DNA from 3 places in the Exiguobacterium sp. N4-1P genome. Region 3 is predicted to be linked to each of the others. Evidence: riboswitches for the same ligand, from Rfam matches in the RefSeq annotation. Region 3 holds a riboswitch; each other region holds the start of a gene.

Region 1 (7,694 bases), 600 kb from region 3:
GATTACGATTAACTCATTCACGACTTACTTCAACAATTACCTTATAAACACTAAAATAAACCAATTATTTTACAATTTAAAAGATGTATCTTTCTTATTTTTTTCCTGAAATATGTTTATATGCTTGATATAACTCATTTATTCTCTCGTATCACTTTATCAAAATTATAATTTACTGTTTAAAATCTTCAAAAAAATACACCTTCCCATCGGAAGGTGTATTCCATTACTTATTCCTTCTCTGTTTCCTGATCCGGAAGCGGCAACTGCACCATGCTGCCCGATCCACTCACAAGTGGTGACTTTCCGTCCCACTTCTTGACAGCTTCATATTGAATCATTTCGGCAGTCAACGTTTTTTGAAGTTCCTTCTGTGCTTTCGCCAAACCTTGCGCTTCAATCAAACGCGCATCTGCTTCCCCTTGTGCCTCGACACGAAGTCGTTCTGCTTCAGCTTTGGCAATCGCGAGATCCGTTTTCTTCTTATCTAGCTCTTGTGAAGCTTTAACACGAGAATCGATGGCTTCTTGTGTTTTTTCATCTGGTTTCGGAGCACCGAGTGCAACGTCCTCAATGATGAAACCGATTTTTTTAACGTCTTCTGCAAATTGCGTTTGGATGCTCGTTGAAACATTTCCTGACTCTTCACCGAACAATTCGAGTACCGTTACTTTCGAAATTTGCTCTCGTGACGCATCATATAAACGTTGTTTCAAATAGCCATCTGCGATTTCATCGATATCGATCGGTCCGAACTTATTGAATACTTTCGTGACTTGATCGGGAGAGACTGCAAAACTGTACGTAAAGTCGACAACAATGTTCTTCCCGTCTTTTGTCGCGAGTGTCATATTGTCGAGCGACTTCGTTTGTGTCCGAATCGGATACTCCGTCACACGTGTGATCGGTGAAACGACGTGCCACCCTTGCGAAAGTGTTTCGTCCTGGACACCGCTTGACGGTTTGTAGACGACACCGACTTGCCCCGGTTCAATCTGTTCGACGATGAACGGTGTCATGGCAAGGAGTGCAACGACGATGACACCGGCGATGATCATCGCTGGGTTAATTCTTTTCTTTGGTTTGATTTCTCTCATTATGAGTCCCCTTTGTCAATTTTGTCTTGGATATATTTATACAGTTCGATTCCTAACAAGGCGATGAGTGCGAAAAACAGTAAGGTAAACAATGTTGCCATGATTTCTCATCCCTCCTTCATCCTGCCTCTTTAACTTATACGGTTGATTTCAGAAAATGTTTCATGACCATGGTTGCTTATTTTTAGAATCTGTCTTAACATGTAAAGAACTTTGTCCTTGAAACGAGCCGTATCATTTTGTGGTACACTCGTAACAGCACATCACACACTAGAAACGAGGGTTCATCTCTATATGATTACAGTACAAAACGTCGGCCTCCGCTTTGCGGACCGCAAATTATTCGAAGACGTCAACATCAAGTTCACACCAGGTAACTGTTACGGTCTGATTGGTGCGAACGGCGCCGGTAAATCGACTTTCCTCAAAATTCTTGCAGGAGACATCGAAGCACAACAAGGCGATGTCATCATCACACCGGGTGAGCGTCTTGGCGTACTCCGTCAGAACCACTATGAATATGAAGAGTTCCAAGTCATCGAAACCGTCATGATGGGACACAAACGTCTGTATGAAGTCATGAAAGAAAAAGATGCAATTTATATGAAAGAAAACTTCTCGGATGAAGACGGCATGCGTGCCGCTGAACTCGAAGGAGAATTCGCAGAAATGAATGGTTGGGAAGCTGAGTCTGAAGCTGCGATGCTCCTTCAAGGTCTCGGAATCAAAGAAAGCCTTCACACAAAAACAATGGCTGAATTAACAGGTGGAGAAAAAGTTAAAGTCTTGCTCGCGCAAGCGTTGTTCGGTAAGCCGGATATTCTGTTACTCGATGAGCCGACCAATGGTCTTGATTTGAAAGCTGTCAAATGGCTCGAAGAATTCCTGATCGGGTTTGAGAACACGGTCATCGTTATTTCCCACGACCGTCACTTCCTCAACAACGTCTGTACGCACATGGCCGATCTCGACTACGGGAAAATTCAACTCTATATCGGGAACTATGATTTCTGGTATGAGTCAAGCCAACTCGCTTCACGGATGGCTGGCGACCAAAACAAGAAAAAAGAAGAAAAAATTAAAGAACTTCAAGCCTTCATCGCGCGTTTCAGCTCGAATGCTTCAAAAGCGAAACAAGCGACGTCACGGAAGAAGTTGCTCGATAAAATCACACTTGACGACATCCGTCCGTCATCACGCCGCTATCCGTTCGTCGGTTTCTCACCGGAACGTGAAATCGGAAACGATTTGTTGACGGTTGAAGGTCTCTCGAAGACAATCGATGGCGTCAAAGTCCTCGACAACGTCCGTTTCTCATTAAATAAAACAGACAAAGTGGCATTCATCAGCCAAAGCGATATCGCCATCACAACACTGTTTAAAATTTTGATGGGTGAAATGGAAGCAGACAGCGGGACATTCAAATGGGGTGTTACGACGTCACAATCGTACTTGCCAAAAGACAACTCGGAGTTCTTCGAAGGGTCTGACAAAACGATTCTCGATTGGTTGCGCCAATACTCACCAGCTGATGAAAGTGACACATTCCTCCGTGGTTTCCTCGGTCGGATGCTCTTCTCCGGAGAAGAAGTCATGAAAAAAGCGTCAGTCCTCTCTGGGGGAGAAAAAGTCCGTTGTATGTTATCGAAAGCGATGCTCAGTGGTTCAAACGTCCTCGTCCTTGACGATCCGACGAATCACTTAGACCTCGAATCAATCACAGCACTCAACGATGGCTTGATTGCTTACAAAGGTGCGATGCTCTTCAGCTCGCATGACCATCAGTTCGTCGAAACGATTGCGAACCGGATCATCGAACTCACACCAAACGGAATCGTCGATAAAGAAACGACGTACGATGAGTACCTCAACAACGATTCAATCCAACAACAATTGACTGCGTTATACGCACATTGATTTGTCGACTGTCCTCGTTAATCGGGGGCAGTTTTTTGTAAATACGTTTATATTTTTTTGTTAAGTATCATCTTCCTTACTTAAAAAGGTACGCCTATTCTCGCAGTAATCGAGAGTAAGCGTACCTTTTTATTCTTGGATTTGCTTCACTTCTTTTTCGAGCCGCTCGAGAAATCCTTTGACGATTTTCTCGTTTTCACGTTCTCCGCCTAACGATAAGAGACTGCGACCGACGAAGTTGACGCCTTCATTTTTCCCCGTGTAAATCAAACGGCAGCTCGTCGCATCAATTCGCTTCAGCGCAAACGACATCTCAAGGCGAAACATCTTCGCTAACGTAAAACCAATCGTATTTTGTTTATAGTCCGGTTCATTCGTATAAGCGAGATCGGTCACGATGTAGGTTTCAAGACGATTCCCTTGCATGTAGGTTTGCCGGTACGTCGATCCGACGACGCCCGGCTTACGTTCAATCACCTCATGCTGGACGACACCCGGAATGAGTCGTTGCAGTCGATCGTGATCAAACAGATGCCACGCCTGTTCGATTGGAATCGCAAGTACTTTTTCTTCACGCCACGTCACCATGACACCACCTCCTTTTAGTTTAAAAATACCCTGATGTCCGTCGTTCTAACGCTCGACTCCGGCACAATCAGGGTATTTTTCTTACTTCAAGTGGTTTTTGATGTTCACTTCACGGTTTGACGTTCTAACGCATGACCAAGGAATGTTGCGAGTTCCAGCATCCCGAACTTCCCAGCTGCCGCTTCAGCGTCCGAATTGTAATTCGTATTCGTATTGACGTCGTACGTATAAATCGTCCCGTCTGCATCCTTGATGAACTCAATCCCGGCGACCGCGATTTTATTTTCTTGCAGGAACGCTTCATACTGGGCGATGATCGGGTCATCGAACCCGTCGACAATTTGGAATTTCATCGGTGTCTCTGCCGCCTCTTCTCCGACCGGGCAGAACAAATCATCGATGACACAAGCATCCGCGGGGCAGAGCTCGAATCCTTCCGACGTATCGACACGGACCGCATAGACGAACTTACCACCGACGAATTCACAACGCGTAATGTAGGGTTCAGGTGCTTGAATGTACTCTTGAATCAACGTGATGCCGTCGACCGGCTCATCGAATGTCGGTCCGTCAAGATACGTCTCGAGTGCTTCAATCGAGTGGAACAATTGAACGCCGAGTCCTTTACCGGCACGATTGTGTTTCGTGATGAACGACGATACTCCGATGTTTTGAGCGGCTTGGACGATTTGATCACGTCCGACGGCTGCCGTCGTTTTCGGAACACGGATACCTGCTTTTCGTAAGGCGGTGTATTGGTTGACCTTACTGACCTCGAGTCGTAACGCACGAGTTCCGTTGAAAACGGTCCGGTCATGTTCTTCGAGCCAAGCGAGGACCCCTTCCGTCAATTCTGGTGCATAGCGGTGCCCGCGCGTATGGGACGAGGCACTCATCCGGCTGTAAAAAACGCCTTCCGGTGGTGTTTCATCGAGTGGGACGACCCCTTCGTTGAGGTGCCACTGTTCATACGGTAAGTTGAGTTCCTCGAGTCGCTTGATTAAATGATCCGTCCATTCCTGATTTTCGTGTAAGATATGAATTTTCGTCATTTTAGTTGACCTACCTTTCGTTTCGCTTCGACGCGTGGCATGACCTCGCGGGCAAAGCGTTCCATTTCTTCGAGTTGCGGAGAAAATTGAAGCAAGAGCAATGTCACGCCGACTGCTTCAAATTCAAGAATCCGTTCTGCGATTTGATCCGGCGTCCCAATCAAGTTCGGACGCAGTCCCCGGTTTGAGACCGAATAGTCATTTCGTTTGACCTGTTGTTCGAGTTGCGATTTACTGACGAAGTCGTCATATCCGGCATATCCGGCACCGTCTTCCTTGACGTTCGTAATCCGGCGCCATTCTTCGAGCGCCGCTTCTTCCGTCTCGCGACAGATGATATAGGCCGCCAGTCCGAAACTCGCAAGCGGCTGTTTCCCGGTCACCGCGCGGCGGGTTTTCATATCCGTAATTTTCGTCGCGACTTCATCGACCGTTCCTCCATGCATGACATAGGCATCACAGTGATTGACGATCGTCTGTTTCCCCGTCTCACTCTCACCACCAGCGTAGAGCTTGATTTCGGGACGCTGAACGGGTTTCGGGTGAAGCTCTGCCCGTTCCAGCTGATAGTAGTCCCCATCAAAACTATAGGGTGATGCGTCCGCCCATAATCCTTTCATGACCGTCACGAATTCTTCCGTCCGGGCATATCGTTCGTCATGGGCTGTAAATATCCCATTGTACTGACGGGCTTCTTCCTCCCACCAGGCCGAGACGACGTTGAGCGTGAAGCGTCCATTACTCAGCTGATCGATGTTCGCCGCCATCTTTGCTGTCGTCGCCGGATTATGAAAACCGGGCCGGACGGCTGTCATGATTTCCAACCGTTCCGTTGTCGCCGCGATGGCCGCTGCCGTCGTCCACGCCTCAAGACTCGGTTCGGCTATTCCTTTAATGTCGTTTAAGTTCAATTCTGCAATCAATGTCGTAGAAAAGCCAATCCGTTCTGCCGTCTGTGCGACTTGTTTCGCATAATCGAATGTCGCTGGCATTTGTTCATCCTCGACGTTTCGTAACCAACCTCCGAAGATTGGTAACCAAAATCCGTATTCCATCCCCTGTGCCCCCTTTTTGCATAAAAAAATCGCTCTTTTCGTTTAGAAAAGAGCGACGAATGTCTACTGTCGGCTCTTATCTTCAAAGGAATAAATTCCTCTTGGAAGTAGCACCTTCCGCTCATGCGGGGTTGCTGAAGTGTCGTCGGGCCAGTCCCTCGACTTCTCGTGATAAGAATAATTGAAATTAGCGTACATCTTTTAGCAGAGTAAAGCAACCTTTAAACCTTCTTTTCCTATCGGAATTAAAAAACATTTGGAAAATCACTCTGTTTCTTGATACTTCTTTGTCTAGAAGCTAAAAACAGGAATTGCACATCGGTTTAAGATGGCAATCCCTGCTTTGTATGGTGCTGTTCAAAATCAATTCATTCTGGTGATACGAACGGTGAGTCATTGTGATTTGCATCCATCATGGCTGTCCGGTGACCAGTCGTCGAAACTTCTTCCCCACGCACGCGATCGTAGAACTTCGCGATTGTGACGCTGAAGTACGGGCCAATCCAGAGGAAACCGATTCCGATCGTAACAATTCCGAGCAAGAACCAACCGATGAACGAAAGGACGAGGAAAAACGCCTCTTTTTTGTGTCCATCCATCATTTGGCGTGAACGCGTAATGGCATCAAGGATGCCAATCGATGGTTCGTCCCGAATGATGTAATACGTCAACATGTAAGAGAATGACTTAATGATTCCTGGAATGATGAAAAGTAAGAACCATAGCCCTAAGAAAAAGGTTTGGACGATTGACACTCCAATGGCTTTCAAGAACATTTTGTACGGCTCAAACAAATCGGCGACTTTCGTCTGCTCGTCTCGGGCGACAGATAGGGCGAGCCATGACCATCCCATTGCAACCGGTAAGGTCAACACCGTCAAGAGCATACCAATCAAGTCGATAAATTGGAAATCCTCTTCGGGTGAGGACGCAAATCCGTTCGGAACGCCTTGAATGATTAAGAACAACAACATCATTAATGCCATGAAGCCCCATCGTCCCTGCAACGACTCGCGCGCTGCTAATTTTAATTGTTTTGACATCGAAAGATCCTCCTCAAAAATAAGTGCTACCTTTCTTTACGGTTTATTTTTGAGGAGGTTTCACTTTTTAACGCTCGTCTTTTAGTAAACGTTGGACCATTGCTTTTTCAAGTTGTTGCTGGCACGCCGTATACAAAGAGCGTCGTCCATCGAGTCGTTCAATCGCAAACGGAATATCGTGCTTTTTTGCTTGCACGAGAACATGTGCCGCTGCTGCGTGAGAAACCCGACTTTTGACGACGACGATCGCGTCCGTCTTTTTCGCGAGACAGGCGATTTTTTTCGCGGCTTGGGCGTCACCGCCAAGATGGATTAATTCGACTCCCGTCTCCGCAAAGAAGTCGCGGTAGACGGCGCGCTGTTGCTCATTACCGACGATGACGAGACGCATGCCGTCGTAGGAAGCAAAATCGAGTGCCGTTTTATCGACGAATTCGATTGGTTGACCGGGTAACGTCGTCGTATCGAGGCGTTCGAGCTGATGGGCTTTTTTCTCCCGGAGGCGCCGCTCTTTTTTGACTTTCTTCGCCTTCGGTTTCCGTTGCATCATCTTGTCGTAGCGTCCTGTTTTCGCCTGTTTATTTGCAGGTGACGCAGTGGCGGACTCGGGCGAACCATTCGATACGTCGCGTGCCGGTAATTCCGTCATGGTCGGTACTTCATAATGAAATGCGTGTTTCCAAACAATCGTCAATGTCTCCGGATGACCTTTCCACATGACGAGGTCGACGAGTTGACCTGCTTTCAGTTGGAAGAACCGCATGTCTTCGAGTGGTGTCGTGTAATAGAACGGTTTTCCCGTCTCATCTTGCAGTGGACCGTCAATCGTCGCTTCGATGATGCCATGGTTCTTGACGATACACTTTTCAAAAACGATTCGCTCTGCAAGTGGTTTTACTTGATCCGTCGCGACGACGGCTAAGATTTCAAGCGACGTCCGGC
Region 2 (7,694 bases), 1.0 Mb from region 3:
AGTAAAACAGGTACATTTACTGTGGATACTATGATTCATTTTAGATCACGACACAAACGACTCATATCGCTCTCTTCATTAAGATAGCAATGGTAATTTATCTTCACTTGATTGATTCAAGCAAGACCACACGTAGGAGGAACATATATGACAGTCTCACTTTTTATTGATGTAGCATGTAAAACAGGCGAATCGCCTGTCTATGACGCCAAAACGAAACGCTTTTATTTCGTTGACATTCCAAACAAGCTGTTCTTTTCATATGATTTGACGACCGAGGCCTTGAAGCCGTTTCAAGTCCCGAGCGCGATCACTTCAATCGCTTTAACCGATGCCCCTGATTTTCTCCGGGTGACTTCAGAACATGGTTTCGGAACATTCGATCTGAAAGAAGGTCATCTCTCACTCGAAACGAAGTTGACGATGCCCGACTCGGATCGAATGAACGACGGTAAACTCGATCCATTTGGACAGTATGTAGCCGGTAGCATCAATGAAGAGGACGGGGAAACGGCCAGTCTCTACCGTTTGCGTCACGATGGCTCAATCGATGTTCTGCATGATGGACTCACGAATTCAAATGGTCTCGTCTGGTCAGAGGACGGAACGACGCTGTACCATATCGACACACCGACTAAAAAAGTCTACGCCTTTGACTATGCACCCGATCAACCCTTGACGAATCGTCGCGTAGCAATCGATTTAGAAGAAGAAGATGGTTTTCCGGACGGCATGACGAAAGACCGGGATGGACATGTCTTCATCGCGCATTACGCCGGTTCTTGCATTACACGTTGGAATCTTGAAACGGGCGAGAAGCTCGCACACATCGATTTCCCGGTTGCAAATCCGACGTGCCCAATCGCTTATGAAGATCGTCTGCTCGTCACGACAGCGGCAGATGGAGACGACTCTGCGCATGCTGGTGCCGTCTTCGAAGTCACGTATTAATTTTTGTTTACTCCTCGGTCCAGTCGAGGAGTTTTTTTGTAGACGCCTGTACTAAAACAGGTGATACTAAAGTATCGATGATTATTTTAACGAGGGAGTGAAACGCTATGCGAATCTCAACGATTGAACGACTCCATCAATTACAGACGACACCATCTTTTTTCCCGGTCAACTGCTACCTTTTTGAAGAAGCCGACAGCCTGACCTTGATCGATACCGGGATTTCACTGAACGCCAAAGCAATCCATCGCGTCATCAAGTCCCATCACAAACCGTTACGTTCCATCATCTTGACGCATGCCCACGCTGATCATGTCGGTTCACTCGACTTCTTAGCGAATGCCTTTCCACTCGCCGAAGTGGCAATCAGTTACCGCGACGCAGCGCTTCTTAGCGGTGACGAATCGCTTCGTGAAGGAGAGACGACACCCTTAAAAGGGGGCATCCCGAAAAACATCAAGACACGACCAGACCGTCTGCTTGAAAGCGGCCAACAAGTCGGAAGCCTGAGCGTCATTACGTCTCCCGGGCACACCCCGGGCTCGATTTCCTTATGGCATGAAGGCAGTCGGACGTTGATTGCCGGAGATGCCTTCCAAACACAAGGCGGAATCGCTGTTTCCGGCGATACGCGCTGGCAGTTCCCGTTCCCTGCTCTCGCGACTTGGGATAAAGACGTCGCCTTGAAGTCCGCCCATCAATTGACGGAACTGACGCCCGACATCCTTGCGACTGGACATGGTCCTCTCGTTCTCGCACCGAGCTATGAAATGCGTGAAGCTGTCGATCGGTTTGAACAATTGTTAAAACGCTGATCCCACAACAATCTACCGAACCCTTTACCTTGCTTAAAAAGCAGGAAGTGCGGGAGGTAAAAGCGTAAGTATAGACAATTCATGCAGCCGATTTAGAGCGCAATCCGTCTTGAATCGCATTAAACCGAAAAAAGCAATCGTTCGCGCCCCTGTCGCTTTGAAGACGAGACGAGGAACTGATCGCATCTAGACATAGCGTATTCACTTCTCGCACACGTTTTTCTACACGCTCAAAGGGTCTGACTCAAAAGCGGGAACCACTCTCGATTAAAAGGAATCAGGACTTTTCCATACGTATCTCAGTCAAACACTCAACTATCTGAAACAATAAACATTTGTATAGATATGGCCGATGATCCCGTCAAAAGTGGGTCATCGGCCATTTGCTTAATGGAGGACGGGAATATTCATCCTCGACCCCTGTGGGAAAAGGTAGCGCGATTCGCGGTGAGGATAACAAAACCGTCTGTCACTCTGATTGATATTGGAGCGACTCTTGAGTCAGCTCCTTCTTTTTTCATCAGCCCGTTCGAAATCAGCGGGACCTAGCTCTTGTCATGACCCTCGATCAGAATGTTCCTCAAAACCACGGCACTTTTCTAGCGTGTCATTTTCTTGTATTTTCCTAAGATGAGACCCTTCACTATTTCACCGACTCGTTTGGTACAGGCGTGCCTCATAGGGCTGCAAGATCTTACTTGCACTCTCTTCATAGTTCGAGAGAAGTAACTGTTCATTCGGTAAGGCGAATGTCGTTTCGACCTGTTCATCATGGACGTTCAAGACGATTCGCCACGTCACCCCTTCGAATTCCCGTTCATATACGTAAAGATAAGGATCCTGAATCGCCAAATCACGATACACGCCATACACCATGACAGGATGTTCTTTTCGTAATTGAATCAACTCCCGGTAAAACACGAGAACCGATTGCGGATCCTGTTCAGCTGCCTGCACGTTGATTGTTTTATAGTTCGGATTGACCGTCATCCATGGTTCCCCTGTCGTAAATCCGCCTGCCCGGCTATCATCCCATTGCATCGGTGTCCGCGAATTATCCCGCGCCCGTAGCTGCATCGATGACAAGACAGTGCCACTCGGCTCTCCCGCTGCGACGCGCTCCTCGTAACGATTACGGAAGGCGACGTCTTGGTACAGAGAAGCATCCGAGAAACGAATACCCGTCATCCCGATTTCTTCTCCTTGATAGACATATGGGATACCCGGTAACGTGTGTAGCATCAAGCCGAGTAACTTGGCGCTCTCGACACGATAGCACTCGCTACCGAAGCGCGTGACTTGTCTTGTATGATCGTGATTATTCAAAAATTGTGAAGCGACGCCTTTCGGGTACAGCGCATCATACCACCGTTTTTGAATCTGTTTATACCGCAGCAGGTCCATTTCTTCCATGTCATCGGCGACTTCGAAATGAAACAACGTCTGTAACTCCTGACGTTCTTCGCTGACATATAACAGCCCGTCTTCGGGACCGACAAACGGAATCTCCCCGACCGTAAACAAGTCTTTCCCCGCAAGAACTTCCTGATGCATCTCCTGTAAAAATTCATGGACTCCCGGTTGATTGCCTAAGTAGGACAAGTCAAACGGATCCTCCACATCGTCAAACGCCGCTCGTTTTTTAATCAAGTTAATGACATCCATCCGGAAACCATCGATGCCTCGGTCAATCCACCATCGCATCATCGTGTAGACAGCTTGACGGACGGCAGGCTGTTCCCAGTTCAAATCAGGTTGTTCTGACGCAAACGAATGAAAATAGTACTGTTGCCGTCCTTCATCCCATGTCCATGGACTCGGCGCAAAATACGACCGCCAATTGTTTGGTGGTGTTCCTTTTTCCCCGTCATGCCAAATGTACCAATCTGACTTATCATTCGTTTGATCACGGCGCGACTCCTCAAACCAGTGATGTTGATTACTTGTGTGATTGACGACAAGATCGAGAATGATTTTTAAGCCGCGCGCATGCGCCGATTCAATCAGCTGGTCCAAATCTGCCATCGTGCCGGCTTTCTCCATGATGCCGTAATAGTCAGCGATGTCGTAACCGTTGTCGATATCAGGTGATGTATAACAGGGGTTAAGCCAAATGACATCCACCCCCAGTGAGGCGATGTAGTCGAGCTTTTCAATCACGCCCCGCAAGTCCCCCATCCCGTCTCCATTCGAGTCGTTAAAACTCCGCCAGTACACTTGATAAACGACGGCTTCTTTCCACCAGGTCCGATTCATCTTTTCCATCTCCCGTCTAGTAGTCAATCGATTACTTGTCTAGTGTATCAAGAACATCGTCTGAAATTGGAATGTTCTTCTAATTTTTAAGGAATTTTAAAAAACCTCTTTCATTTTGACTGAAAATTCGCTATTCTTGACGACAATACCTGAAGGAGGAACAGAGATGAAACATTTCGCCCCATCGATCGCCATCGATCGCTTGCCCGATCCCGTCTTCGCAGAACTTGCCCAACGGATCGGTTCCGTCAAAGCCGCAGGACACGACGTCATCACGCTAGGTCAAGGAACACCGGACCAAACGACACCCGTACATATTCTCGATGCTTTAAAACAAGCCATCGATGATGCAAGTAATCTCCAATACCCGCCGTTTCGCGGACATGATTTCTTAAAACAGGCCGTCGCTAATTTTTATGAATCAGAATTTGGCGTGTCGGTTGATCCGGCGACAGAAGTCGCGATTTTACTCGGAAGCAAGGCCGGCATCGTCGCCCTTCCGCAGACGATCGTCAATCCCGGTGAAGGGGTCATCGTCCCGGATCCAGGTTACCCGGATTACTTATCAGGCGCAGCACTTGCCGGTGCGTATCCGATCACGCTTCCGCTTCTCGCTGAAAATAGCTTTTTGCCTGACTATGATCTCCTCGATTCGCTTGACGTCGAACGAGCCCGGATGTTGTTCCTCAACTATCCGAGTAATCCGACCGGTGCGACAGCGACGGCAGCGGCTTTTGAACAAACGGTCGCGTTCGCTGATGCACATGACATTTGCGTCGTCCATGACTTAGCGTACGGCGGGATCAGTTTCGATGGTCCGACGCGGAGTTTCCTCCAGACGGAAGGCGCTAAGCATGTCGGGATTGAGTTGTTTTCACTCTCTAAACGGTTCAACATGTCCGGCTTCCGGATTGCCTTTGCAATCGGTAATCCGTCCGTCATCGCGAGCATCGAAACATACCAGGAACACCTTTACGTCAGTGCCTTCACACCGATCCAGCATGCAGCGACGGTCGCACTTTCAAGCGATCAGACATGTGTCCGTGAACTGAGCGCCTTGTATGAGACGCGACGCGATGCGTTGTTCGGTGCATTAAACGAAATCGGCTGGGACGGACCGGTTCCCGGCGGTTCGTTCTTCGTCTGGCTCCCTGTTCCGTCCGGCTTCACGTCCCAAAGCTTCACCGATCACCTGCTCGACGAAGCGCATGTCGCCGTGACACCGGGTCATTTCTTTGGTACATACGGTGAAGGTTACGTCCGGATCAGTCTGATTGCCGATGTCGACCGACTCGTCGAGGCTGTCAAGCGAATCGGGACCCTTCAGCTCTTCCAAACCGCCGTTGCCGAATAATTCTGAAAAAACGTTTGACAGATGGGAATCATTTCCGTTAAAGTAAATCCCAACAGCATAGCTACTTATCGAGAGCGACCGAGGGATTAGGCCCAACGACGTCCGGCAACCACCAGTAATGGAACGGTGCCACATCCTACAGAACTTCTTTTGTTCTGAGAGATAAGTTACGAAATTCTACACTTCGTCGCTTTTTTCTGGTTGCTCTCTAACTGGAAAAAAGCGATTTTTTTGTATCGGGAGGGAAACATCATGATTGAGTTCGCACACATCACAAAACAATTTGTCCGTGACCGTACACCGATTTTTGCATTAAACGATGTCAACTTAACGATTGAACAAGGGGAAATCTTCGGCATCATCGGTGAATCCGGCGCCGGAAAAAGTACACTCTTACGGTTGATTAACGGACTCGAGACACCGACGAGCGGTACGGTCATAGTAGACGGAGCCAATCTATCACGTGTCTCCAAAACGTCTCTCCGCAAACTCCGTCTCCGGGTCGGTATGATCTTTCAACACTTTCAACTGATTCAGTCCCGCACCGTTGCCGACAATATCGCGTTCGCCTTAAAGGCTGCCGGTGTCAAACGACGTGAGTTCCCGAAACGGATTCAAGAATTAACGGCACTCGTCGGACTCGAAGGATTCGAGACGAACTATCCGAGCCAACTCAGTGGTGGACAAAAACAACGCGTCGGCATCGCACGAGCGCTCGCCAACAATCCAAACATCTTACTCTGTGACGAAGCGACCTCAGCGCTCGATCCGGTGACGACGCTCCAGATTCTCGATTTACTGAAAGATTTGAACGCCCGGCTCGGTTTGACGATCATCCTCATCACCCACGAAATCGACGTCGTCAAACAAATTTGTCACCGCGTCGCCGTCATGGCGCACGGTGAAGTCGTCGAAGTCGCTTCGACTTACGCCATATTTAGTCAAGCCGAACATCCGGTCACAAAACATTACGTCGATACGGCACTCCAAATCGAGTTGCCGGAACGGATTTTACGGACGACACCCGGCAAAGTCATTCGACTTCAGTTCACGGGTGAAAAAACAAGTGAGAGTACCTTATCTGAAGCCATCAAACAATTCGATATCGCAGTCAGCATCCTGCATGGGAAGGTCGACTACATTCAGGACGTCGCGTTTGGCGTCTTAATCGTCAGTTTGACGGGACCGACACTGCACGTGAATCGTGCCTTAACCTGGCTCGAGGGACAGTTGCACGCAATCGAGGTGATTCAAGATGTCGCTTGACCGGTTTACGACCATACTCCCTGACTTAACGAAAGCACTCGGAGAGACGGCCTTCATGGTCGGCATTTCACTCGCCTTCGCCATCATCATCGGAATTCCACTCGGGATTTTATTATTCATCACCGACCGCGGACTCTTTTTCCAAAACGTCTTCATTCGAACGACGTTGGACTTCGCCATCAACATCGTCCGCTCGTTACCATTCATCATCCTACTCGTTGCTTTGATTCCATTGACGCAACTCATCACGAAGACGACGATCGGTCCTGCCGCCGCCTCGGTCAGCTTGAGCGTCGCCGCGATTCCGTTTCTCGCCCGACTCGTCGAAACCTCACTCCGTGAGATTCCACCCGGTTTGATTGAAGCAGCAGAAGCGTGCGGGGCGAAACCGCTTCGCATCATTATCAGTGTTCTCCTTCCGGAAGCATTGCCCGGAATCATTCAAGGCTTGACGTTGACCTTGATCAGCCTGATCGGATTCTCAGCGATGGCAGGGATCGTCGGTGGCGGCGGAATTGGTGACCTCGCGATCCGGTTCGGTTATTATCGGTACGATAACGTCGTCATGATCATGACGATCGTCGTGCTTGTCGTCATCATTCAAGTCATTCAGGCACTCGGCAACCGGTTCGCACGTGTCGCCGATAAACGATAACTTACAAATAGAGAACGCAAGGGAGAGATTACGATGAAAAAACGCTATGCCTTTTTAGCAACAGGATTATTAGGAGCAAGCATCTTAGCCGGATGCGGTGACAGCAGTGCAAATGAAGAAACGAAGTCCATCAAAATCGGGGCGACGAGTGGTCCGTATAGCGATATGGTCAAAGAAGCGATTCAACCGGGACTCGAAAAGAAAGGCTACAACGTCGAAATCGTCGAATTCAGTGATTACATTCAACCGAACCTTGCCCTCGGGAGCGGTGATATCGATGCCAACCTGTTCCAGCATTCAATTTATTTAAAAACGTTTGCGAAAGAAAAAAATCTCGATCTCACAGGGCTGATCACCGTCCCAACCGCACCGATGGGATTATACAGCAAGTCCTATA
Region 3 (7,694 bases):
CGGATAAGCCTTCCACGCGTTGCGTTTCATCCGTTGATTTGATCGCCAATCGTTTGATGATAGCGTTGGCGGCAGTCCGTTCCTTTCCGGTTTGGACCCAACCGAACCGATTGACGAATTGTCTGAGACTTGCCGCGGTCATGTTTTGATAAATCGGATCCGTGACAAGGATGCCTTCTTTCCGGCGTTCTTCCGGGACCAGACCAATCCCGTGTCTGACTGCCTCGTGCGGCGACCGGATAGTCGCCGGTTCGCCGGCTATCCGAATCTGTCCCGCCACAGTCGGAGTCACTCCGAAAATCGTCTTACAGAGCTCGGTTTTTCCCGCTCCAATAAGTCCGGCAATTCCAATCACTTCACCTGCATGAACCGTCAATGACAGCTGATTGAGTTCACCCGGGACCATCACTTGATTGAGCTCGAGCAACGCTTGCCCGACGGTTCGGGTTTGCCGGTCCGTCTGTTGCAAACGTCTTCCGAGCATCTGTTCAACGATTGTCTCTTTCGTTTGCCCGGCTAATGCTTGGCGGGCGACAAGTTTTCCGTCACGCATGACGGAAATCGACTCACAGATTTCAAATAATTCCTGCAGGCGGTGTGAGATGAAAATCACGCCCAATTGTTCGCGTGTCGCGAGTTCCCTGATGATGCGAAACAAACGTTCCGTCTCCCGTTGACTGAGCGGCGCCGTCGGTTCATCCAGGATTAAAAAACGGCTGTCTTGAACGAGTGCCCGGGCAATCAAGACCAACTGTTTGTGGGCAAGGCGCAGTTCACTGACCCGTTGCCGGACATCAATCGAAGACTGGAGTTTCCCGAGCGCCTCCCGGGCAATCTGTTCCAACCGGCGTTGCCGGATGACCCCTTTGAGCTGTCCGTTCGTCAACAAATCGAGGCAAATGTTTTCCGCGACCGTCAAGTATGAAATCAATGCCGTATCGACTTCTTGGTAGACGATTTCAATTCCCGCCCGTTTCGCGGCACGCGGCGAATCGATCGTCAACGGCACACCTTCAAACGAAATCGTCCCGTCATACGCCGCATGCGCTCCCGCCAATACTTTCATCAGCGTCGACTTACCGGCGCCGTTCGCTCCGACGAGCGCATGAATTTCCCCGCGGCGGACGGAAAAGTCAACAGCATCAAGCGCTTTGACACCGGGGAATTCAATTGAAATCCCACGCATCTCGAGCCGGTTCGTCGCGTCCAGATGCGTCATTTCGCAGCATTCGCTTTCCGTAGTTTTTCCATCCACGGTTCATTGAATTTCTCGGATGTGCTCCAGCCCTTGATGATTGTATCGAGATTGTACATCGTCGTATCGGCTTTGAGCGCCTTTTGCTCGACTAATTTAGCGTCCAGATCAAAGCTGCCCGGTGTTTTTTCGCCGGCCAGTTTTTTCGCCAGCAGGCGCATGTCCGTCTGTCCGATCAAATGCGGATCAACGGCACTCGTCGACACCCAGTTGCTGCCATTCTCACGCATCAGGTTGATGTCCTGATTCGAGACATCGATTGAAATCAACGGGATTTCCTGACGTTTGTTGTCTTTTAAGGATTTATAGGCGCCTTTTGCGACTTCATCCCACGCTCCCCAGACGGCATCGATGCTTCCTTTCGGATATTTCGCGAGAATCGCGTTCATCTTCGTCGCGATATCGCCCTGGACATCCTGGAAATTCGTCGGTCCGACCGTTTCAAGCGTCTTGATTTTGCCGTCCGCTTCATACGTCTTATAGATTTCCTGACGGCGGTCAAGCGGTGCAAACCCCGGACCGAACCACAATTTGATGACCCGGACCGGCTTGTCGTCTTTCACTTTCGTCACTTCATCGAGTGAAAGTTCTGCCAGTTTGTGATCATCCTGGAATGTCTCCGTGATGCCTGTTAACGTCTGGTCCTTTTTCTTCGTCACCGTATCAAACGTCACGACCTGAATCCCTTTGTCGATCGCCGGTTTAATCATGTCGTAGGAATAATCTTCTTTTCCGTGCGAGATGATCAGTCCGTCATAATCCTGCTGAACGGCTTGCGCCACCAGTTCCTTGAACTTGACGTCATTGCCTTCGGAAATGAACATGTTGACCTTAAACCCAAGCGCCTCCCCTTCCGAACGGGCACCGTCTAAAAATTGTTTCGTATGATCATCGGACGCCAGATTGCGGATGACGGCAATCTTGATGTCGCCTTGGACACTTTCCGGCACACCGCTGATTTTTTTCGTCGGTGTCGCTTCACTATTGGCGCAAGCAGCCAGCAAGACCGCCGGTGCGAGTAAGAATGCTAATTTTTTCATCTCGATCTCTCCTGTCTGTTTAGATGACCTGTTGTCCAATCGCCTGTTCGATCGTTTCCACGCTCGGCCGTTCAATGACGCCGAGTTCCGTGATGATCGCCGTGATGAGCTCGTGCGGTGTCACGTCAAACGCCGGATTAAAGACCTTTGTTCCGGCTGGTGCCGTTACTTTCCCCGCCAGTTGTGTCACTTCACTAGCATCGCGTTCTTCAATTTCAATCTCGTCACCTGATAAACTCGTCACATCAAACGTCGACAGCGGTGCCGCGACATAAAATGGAATCCCGAAGGCACGTGCGAGTAACGCCAGCTGGAACGTCCCGATTTTATTGGCCGTATCCCCGTTACGGGTGATCCGGTCCGCGCCGACGATGATGGCGGTGATCTGCTTTTCCTTGATCGTATGCGCGACCATATTGTCCGTGATCAAGGTGACGTCAATCCCTGCCCGTTGCAGCTCCCATGTCGTCAAGCGCGCCCCCTGCAACAAAGGCCGGGTTTCCGACGCATAGACGGATAACGGGATGCCTTGTTCCTTCGCAAGATAAAACGGGGCCAGTGCCGTCCCGTACGCCGCTGTCGCAATCGATCCGGCGTTACAAATCGTCAACACCCGGTCTCCCGCTTGAAACAGCTCCAACGCATGCACACCGATTTGCCGTGACGTCTTGGCATCGGCTTCATAAAGGGCAATTACTTTTTGTTCCAGACGTTTCGGCAGTTCCTCGAGCGTTGTGCTCGAAAGGATAAGCTGATTGAGCGCATCGAGTACGTTCCGCAAATTGACGGCGGTCGGCCGGGTCGCCAGTAACTCCGCCGATACCGTCAACAGTTTTTGTTTGACCTCGTCAAGCGATCCCGTCGTCCGGAACGCTTCCTGCACGAGGACGAATCCACCGAACAGACTGATTGCCGGCGCCCCCCGGACACGAAGTTGTTTAATCGCCTCAACCGCTTGCGCCAAATCATGAATGACTTCGTACCGTTCTTCTTGCGGGAGACGGGTCTGATCAAGGATCTTTAAGCACGCCCGCTCATAGATGACACTACGGATAAACTCGCTCATCGGCTCAATTCCTCCGTCACGTCAAAATTCCGGAGATCGGTAAACGTCTTACATTCGCCGCGCCGTTTAATCAATGCCGTCCCGAGGCGTAACGCATGACGTTTCCGTTCAAGGCGCGTCGCAGCATCCGGAATTTGTTCCAAATCAGCGACCGGTGCCAAACCAATCGTCCGCCGGATCAGTTCACAACCGGCGAAACCGAGCGCGTCTTGGAGAATTGTACTGAGGACATCATCGACAAGCCCGGGTACCGTCCGGAAAGGTTCGACGGCTTCCCGTTCCCACAGTGCCGTGAACGTCGAAGCAAACGTCAGCCAGAACGTATCGATATCCTTCACCCGCTTCTCCCGCAACTCAGCATAGTTCGGATACGCCGCAAAGCAGAGGTGGGCAATGAACTGACCGACATCAAACCCGAACGGTCCGTAAAAAGCGAACTCCGGATCGATGATTTTCGTTTCGCCCGCCGAAGCAAAAATGCTTCCTGTATGTAAATCTCCGTGTAATAAGGCCTCCCCTTTCGTGATGAACAACGTTTCGAGCTTCGCGACTTCCCGCTTCAGTTTTTCGTCCTGCCAGAGCTGCTGTACGTCTGTTTCCAAGCCGCTCTCGATGTTGTTTGTTTCCGCGTCGTAAAACGGATCCGTAAAGATTAACTTTTCCGTAATGTCGCATAAATCCGGGTTGTAATAGTCACGTGCGACCTGTTTTTTTCCGACCGGACCGAGCGCAAAATCTGACGTGAAAAATAACGTCCGTGCCAAGTAAGAACCGACATGTTCTGCAAGGAGCGGGTAGGTTTCGCCTGCGAGCAATCCCGTCCGAACGATTTGCAGGTGCGACAAGTCCTCCATCACTGTATACGCTTCTTCATGACTCGCATGAAAGACCCGTGGAACGAATGGCGTCGCGTATTTTGCGAATTCCTTCAGTGCCAACTGTTCGATCCAGGCCCGCTCGAGTGACAAGGGCCAGCTTTCCCCGACGACTTTTGCATAAGGTAATGCCTGCTTCAAGATCAAACGTTCTTTCCCTGCCTGAATCCGAAAGACTAAGTTCAAGTTGCCGTCGCCGATTTCTTCTGCCGTCGCTTCTTCCTGTCCGATGAGTCCGAGTTCCCGGACACGTTTAATGGCGTCCTGTTCTGTAAATGCTTGATATGCCATCTTGCTTCCCCCTTCATTTCTACACAAAAAAACGCCGCTTTTCGTCATAGAAAAGAGGCGCGGGGTATCATCCGTCCTCTTATCTCTCAGACGAATGTCTGTTGGATGTAGCACCGTGCCGGATGGTCGGTTGCTGCGGCGTCTTCGGGCCAATTCCCTCTGCCAACTCACGATAAGAGTCATATGTGGTTGTTGTGTTCGATGTTGATTCGAATATTACGCCCGTCTTAAATCATCTGTCAATTCCAATTTTTAGTGAAAAACCATTTAAAAGACCGCCATCTATAGAAGCTGATTTCAAAAAAAATAAATTTTCAAAAAATTATTTGACATCACGTCCATCTCATGTAAAAATTGCAATTAGATTTCACAATTTCATCCAATTCTTATCAAGAGCAGACGGAGGGACGAGCCCTATGATGTCGCAGCAACCGACCAGTTGGCACGGTGCTAATTCTTGCAGCTAACACGCTGACAGATAAGAGTCCACGCGCAATTTTTCATGGTCTCTTGTCATTGACGAGGGACCATTTTTGTATTTTTTAACAAGGGAGAGACGACGATCATGGCGTACATTACCGCAACTTACCAACTCGGCGTGACCGATCAGTTACCAAAACGGGCAGAGCAAATCGCCCTCGGTCTGACGGTCGGCTCATGGACCGATTTGAATCACTTGGAACAACAACAGCTTGAATCCTTTAAAGGACAAGTCGTCCATACGGAAGAACACGACGGAAAAGGGTATGTCACGATCCGTTATCCGGAACACAACGTCTCACGAGACTTTTCGGCGATTTTGACGACCGTCTTCGGCAAGCTGTCACTCGACGGTCAAATCAAACTGACGGATCTTCAGCTTCCCGCTTCATTCACACCGGATTTCCCCGGTGCTAAATTCGGCATTGAGGGCGTCCGCCAATTGATCCAAGTCCATGATCGCCCCCTGTTGATGAGCATCTTCAAAGGCGTCATCGGACGGGATCTCGTTTTTTTACGGGAACAACTGGAAGCCCAGCTCGCCGGCGGGATTGATCTCGTCAAGGATGACGAAATCTTATACGACAATCCGCTGACACCGGCACTCGACCGGGCGCGGATTGGACGGGAAGTCCTCGATGCACACTATGAACGGACCGGTAAACGGGCCCTTTATGCGATTACATTGAGTGGTCCGGTCTTCCGCTTGAAAGAGCAGGCGAAACGACTGGTCGAAGCCGGAGCGACAGCCCTCCTGCTCAACACGTTTACATACGGGCTTGATGTCTTGCGGGAACTGGCAGCCGATCCGGAAATCCCGGTCCCGATCTTTAATCATCCGGCGTTGAGCGGTGCCTTGATCGCCAGTCCCGAGTACGGGATTGCCGCCCCGGTCCTGCTCGGAACGTTGCCGCGGATTGCCGGTGCCGACTTGACACTGTTCCCGTCGCCGTACGGGAATGTCGCCCTCGCCAAAGACTTGGCCCGCGGGATTGCCGTCGAAGCGACCCGAATCGGTGAGACCAAAACAATTCTCCCGGTCCCGTCCGCCGGAATCCACCCGGGTCTCGTCGCCCAGCTTGTTCGTGATTTCGGCGTCGATTCCGTCATCAATGCCGGAGGCGGTGTCCACGGTCATCCGCAAGGTGCTGCGGCCGGAGTCATCGCTTTCCGCCAGGCACTGGGCGCAGCACTGGCCGGCGAATCACTGACAAGTGCCGCCCACCGGCACGAGGAATTACGTGTCGCTCTCGATGCTTGGGGGATCACGAAATGACGATCCGGATTTTATGTGACTTTGACGGAACAGTAACGGAGCACGATAATATCATCGCCTTGATGCAGGAGTTCGCTCCGCCGGAAAAATTTGAACCGTTAAAACAAGGTGTGCTCGACCGGTCGCTCTCGATTCAATCCGGCGTCGGACAGATGTTTCAGCTGCTTCCGTCCAGTCAAAAACAGGACTACATTGATTTCTTGATGACACAGGCAGTCATTCGTCCCGGCTTCGACACCTTACTCGCTTTTGCCAAATCAAACGAGATTGATTTTTCCATCGTCAGCGGCGGGATCGACTTTTTTGTCCAGCCGATTCTTGCGGATGTACTGACGGACGAAGCGATTTATTGCAACGGCAGTGACTTCAGCCAGGAGACGGTTCGAATCGAATGGCCGCATGCCTGCGACGCGGCCTGTACAAATCAATGCGGCTGTTGCAAAACCTCGATCGCCCGGAAGCTGAAGCAGAACGGTGACACGATCATCGCGATCGGCGACTCCGTAACAGATTTTGAACTGGCTAAGCAGGCGGATCACGTTTATGCACGGGATTATCTGATCACGCTATGTGAACAGCACGGCATCCCGTATACGCCGTTTGAAAACTTTCATGACATATTGAATCATCTGCAGACAAAGGTGGTGTACACATGACCTTCTTAAAACGATATGAAGAATTACGTGCCGTCAAACAGGAACTTGCAGCACGCGACTGGTTCCCCGGCACAAGCGGCAATCTCGCCATCCGGACAGCCGATCAACCGACTGAATTTCTCGTGACGGCAAGCGGGAAGGACAAACGGCAGGATACACCGGACGACTTCGTCCATGTCGACGCGTCCGGTCAACTGATCGGCGAACAGACGGGTCGTCCCTCTGCCGAAACGTTGCTCCACGTCGAGGTCTTCAACCGAACGACTGCCGGGTGTTCCCTTCACGTCCATACGATTGACAATAATGTCATTTCGGAACTGTACGGCGACCAAGGCGAGATTCGGTTTGCCGGTCAGGAAATCATCAAGGCACTCGGCCGTTGGGAAGAAGATGCGGAAGTCCGTGTGCCGATTATCCCGAACCATGCCGACATTCCGACGCTTGCCGCTGCCTTTGCAGCACATGTACATGCCGAGAGCGGCGCCGTCCTGATTCGCAATCACGGCATCACCGTCTGGGCACCGACTGCCTTTGAAGCGAAAAAACAGTTGGAAGCATTCGAGTTTTTGTTCAGTTACACCTTAAAACTACAAACGTGCCGACAGGCGATTCATTAAAAGGAGGAATTTACAATGGCAACAGTACTTTTCCAACAGACAAACGAACGGTATACGGATCAAAATGAGGTCTCTTCATTCCTTGCTTCACGCGGCGTCTTATATGAACAATGGGACGTCTCGAAGTTACCGGGCGAC

What was found. Region 3 has a riboswitch for S-adenosylmethionine ahead of mtnK (S-methyl-5-thioribose kinase). Riboswitches for the same ligand answer to the same signal wherever they lie in the genome.
Positions count from the first base shown of each region.
Region 1: linked by a shared signal. The riboswitch ahead of A0126_RS14490 (LLM class flavin-dependent oxidoreductase) and the one ahead of mtnK (S-methyl-5-thioribose kinase) in region 3 are both predicted to bind S-adenosylmethionine.
Region 2: linked by a shared signal. The riboswitch ahead of A0126_RS12490 (methionine ABC transporter ATP-binding protein) and the one ahead of mtnK (S-methyl-5-thioribose kinase) in region 3 are both predicted to bind S-adenosylmethionine.

Region 1 is NZ_CP022236.1:2,827,355-2,835,048, forward strand. Features, by position in the region: gene A0126_RS14470 (prohibitin family protein) at 231-1,097, opposite strand; gene A0126_RS14475 (ABC-F family ATP-binding cassette domain-containing protein) at 1,392-3,014, shown strand; gene A0126_RS14480 (SRPBCC family protein) at 3,144-3,602, opposite strand; gene A0126_RS14485 (ATP-grasp domain-containing protein) at 3,707-4,654, opposite strand; gene A0126_RS14490 (LLM class flavin-dependent oxidoreductase) at 4,651-5,709, opposite strand; SAM riboswitch class I at 5,783-5,887, opposite strand; gene A0126_RS14495 (DUF975 family protein) at 6,078-6,752, opposite strand; gene A0126_RS14500 (DUF2325 domain-containing protein) at 6,820-7,694, opposite strand, start outside.
Region 2 is NZ_CP022236.1:2,427,530-2,435,223, forward strand. Features, by position in the region: gene A0126_RS12470 (SMP-30/gluconolactonase/LRE family protein) at 148-951, shown strand; gene A0126_RS12475 (MBL fold metallo-hydrolase) at 1,059-1,766, shown strand; gene A0126_RS12480 (alpha-glucosidase) at 2,415-4,022, opposite strand; gene A0126_RS12485 (aminotransferase class I/II-fold pyridoxal phosphate-dependent enzyme) at 4,189-5,376, shown strand; SAM riboswitch class I at 5,439-5,545, shown strand; gene A0126_RS12490 (methionine ABC transporter ATP-binding protein) at 5,629-6,642, shown strand; gene A0126_RS12495 (methionine ABC transporter permease) at 6,632-7,297, shown strand; gene A0126_RS12500 (MetQ/NlpA family ABC transporter substrate-binding protein) at 7,331-7,694, shown strand, end outside.
Region 3 is NZ_CP022236.1:396,522-404,215, reverse strand. Features, by position in the region: gene A0126_RS02155 (sugar ABC transporter ATP-binding protein) at 1-1,219, opposite strand, end outside; gene A0126_RS02150 (sugar ABC transporter substrate-binding protein) at 1,216-2,295, opposite strand; gene mtnA (S-methyl-5-thioribose-1-phosphate isomerase) at 2,315-3,361, opposite strand; gene mtnK (S-methyl-5-thioribose kinase) at 3,358-4,527, opposite strand; SAM riboswitch class I at 4,604-4,706, opposite strand; SAM riboswitch class I at 4,911-5,012, shown strand; gene A0126_RS02135 (2,3-diketo-5-methylthiopentyl-1-phosphate enolase) at 5,093-6,283, shown strand; gene A0126_RS02130 (2-hydroxy-3-keto-5-methylthiopentenyl-1-phosphate phosphatase) at 6,280-6,939, shown strand; gene A0126_RS02125 (methylthioribulose 1-phosphate dehydratase) at 6,936-7,556, shown strand; gene A0126_RS02120 (1,2-dihydroxy-3-keto-5-methylthiopentene dioxygenase) at 7,572-7,694, shown strand, end outside.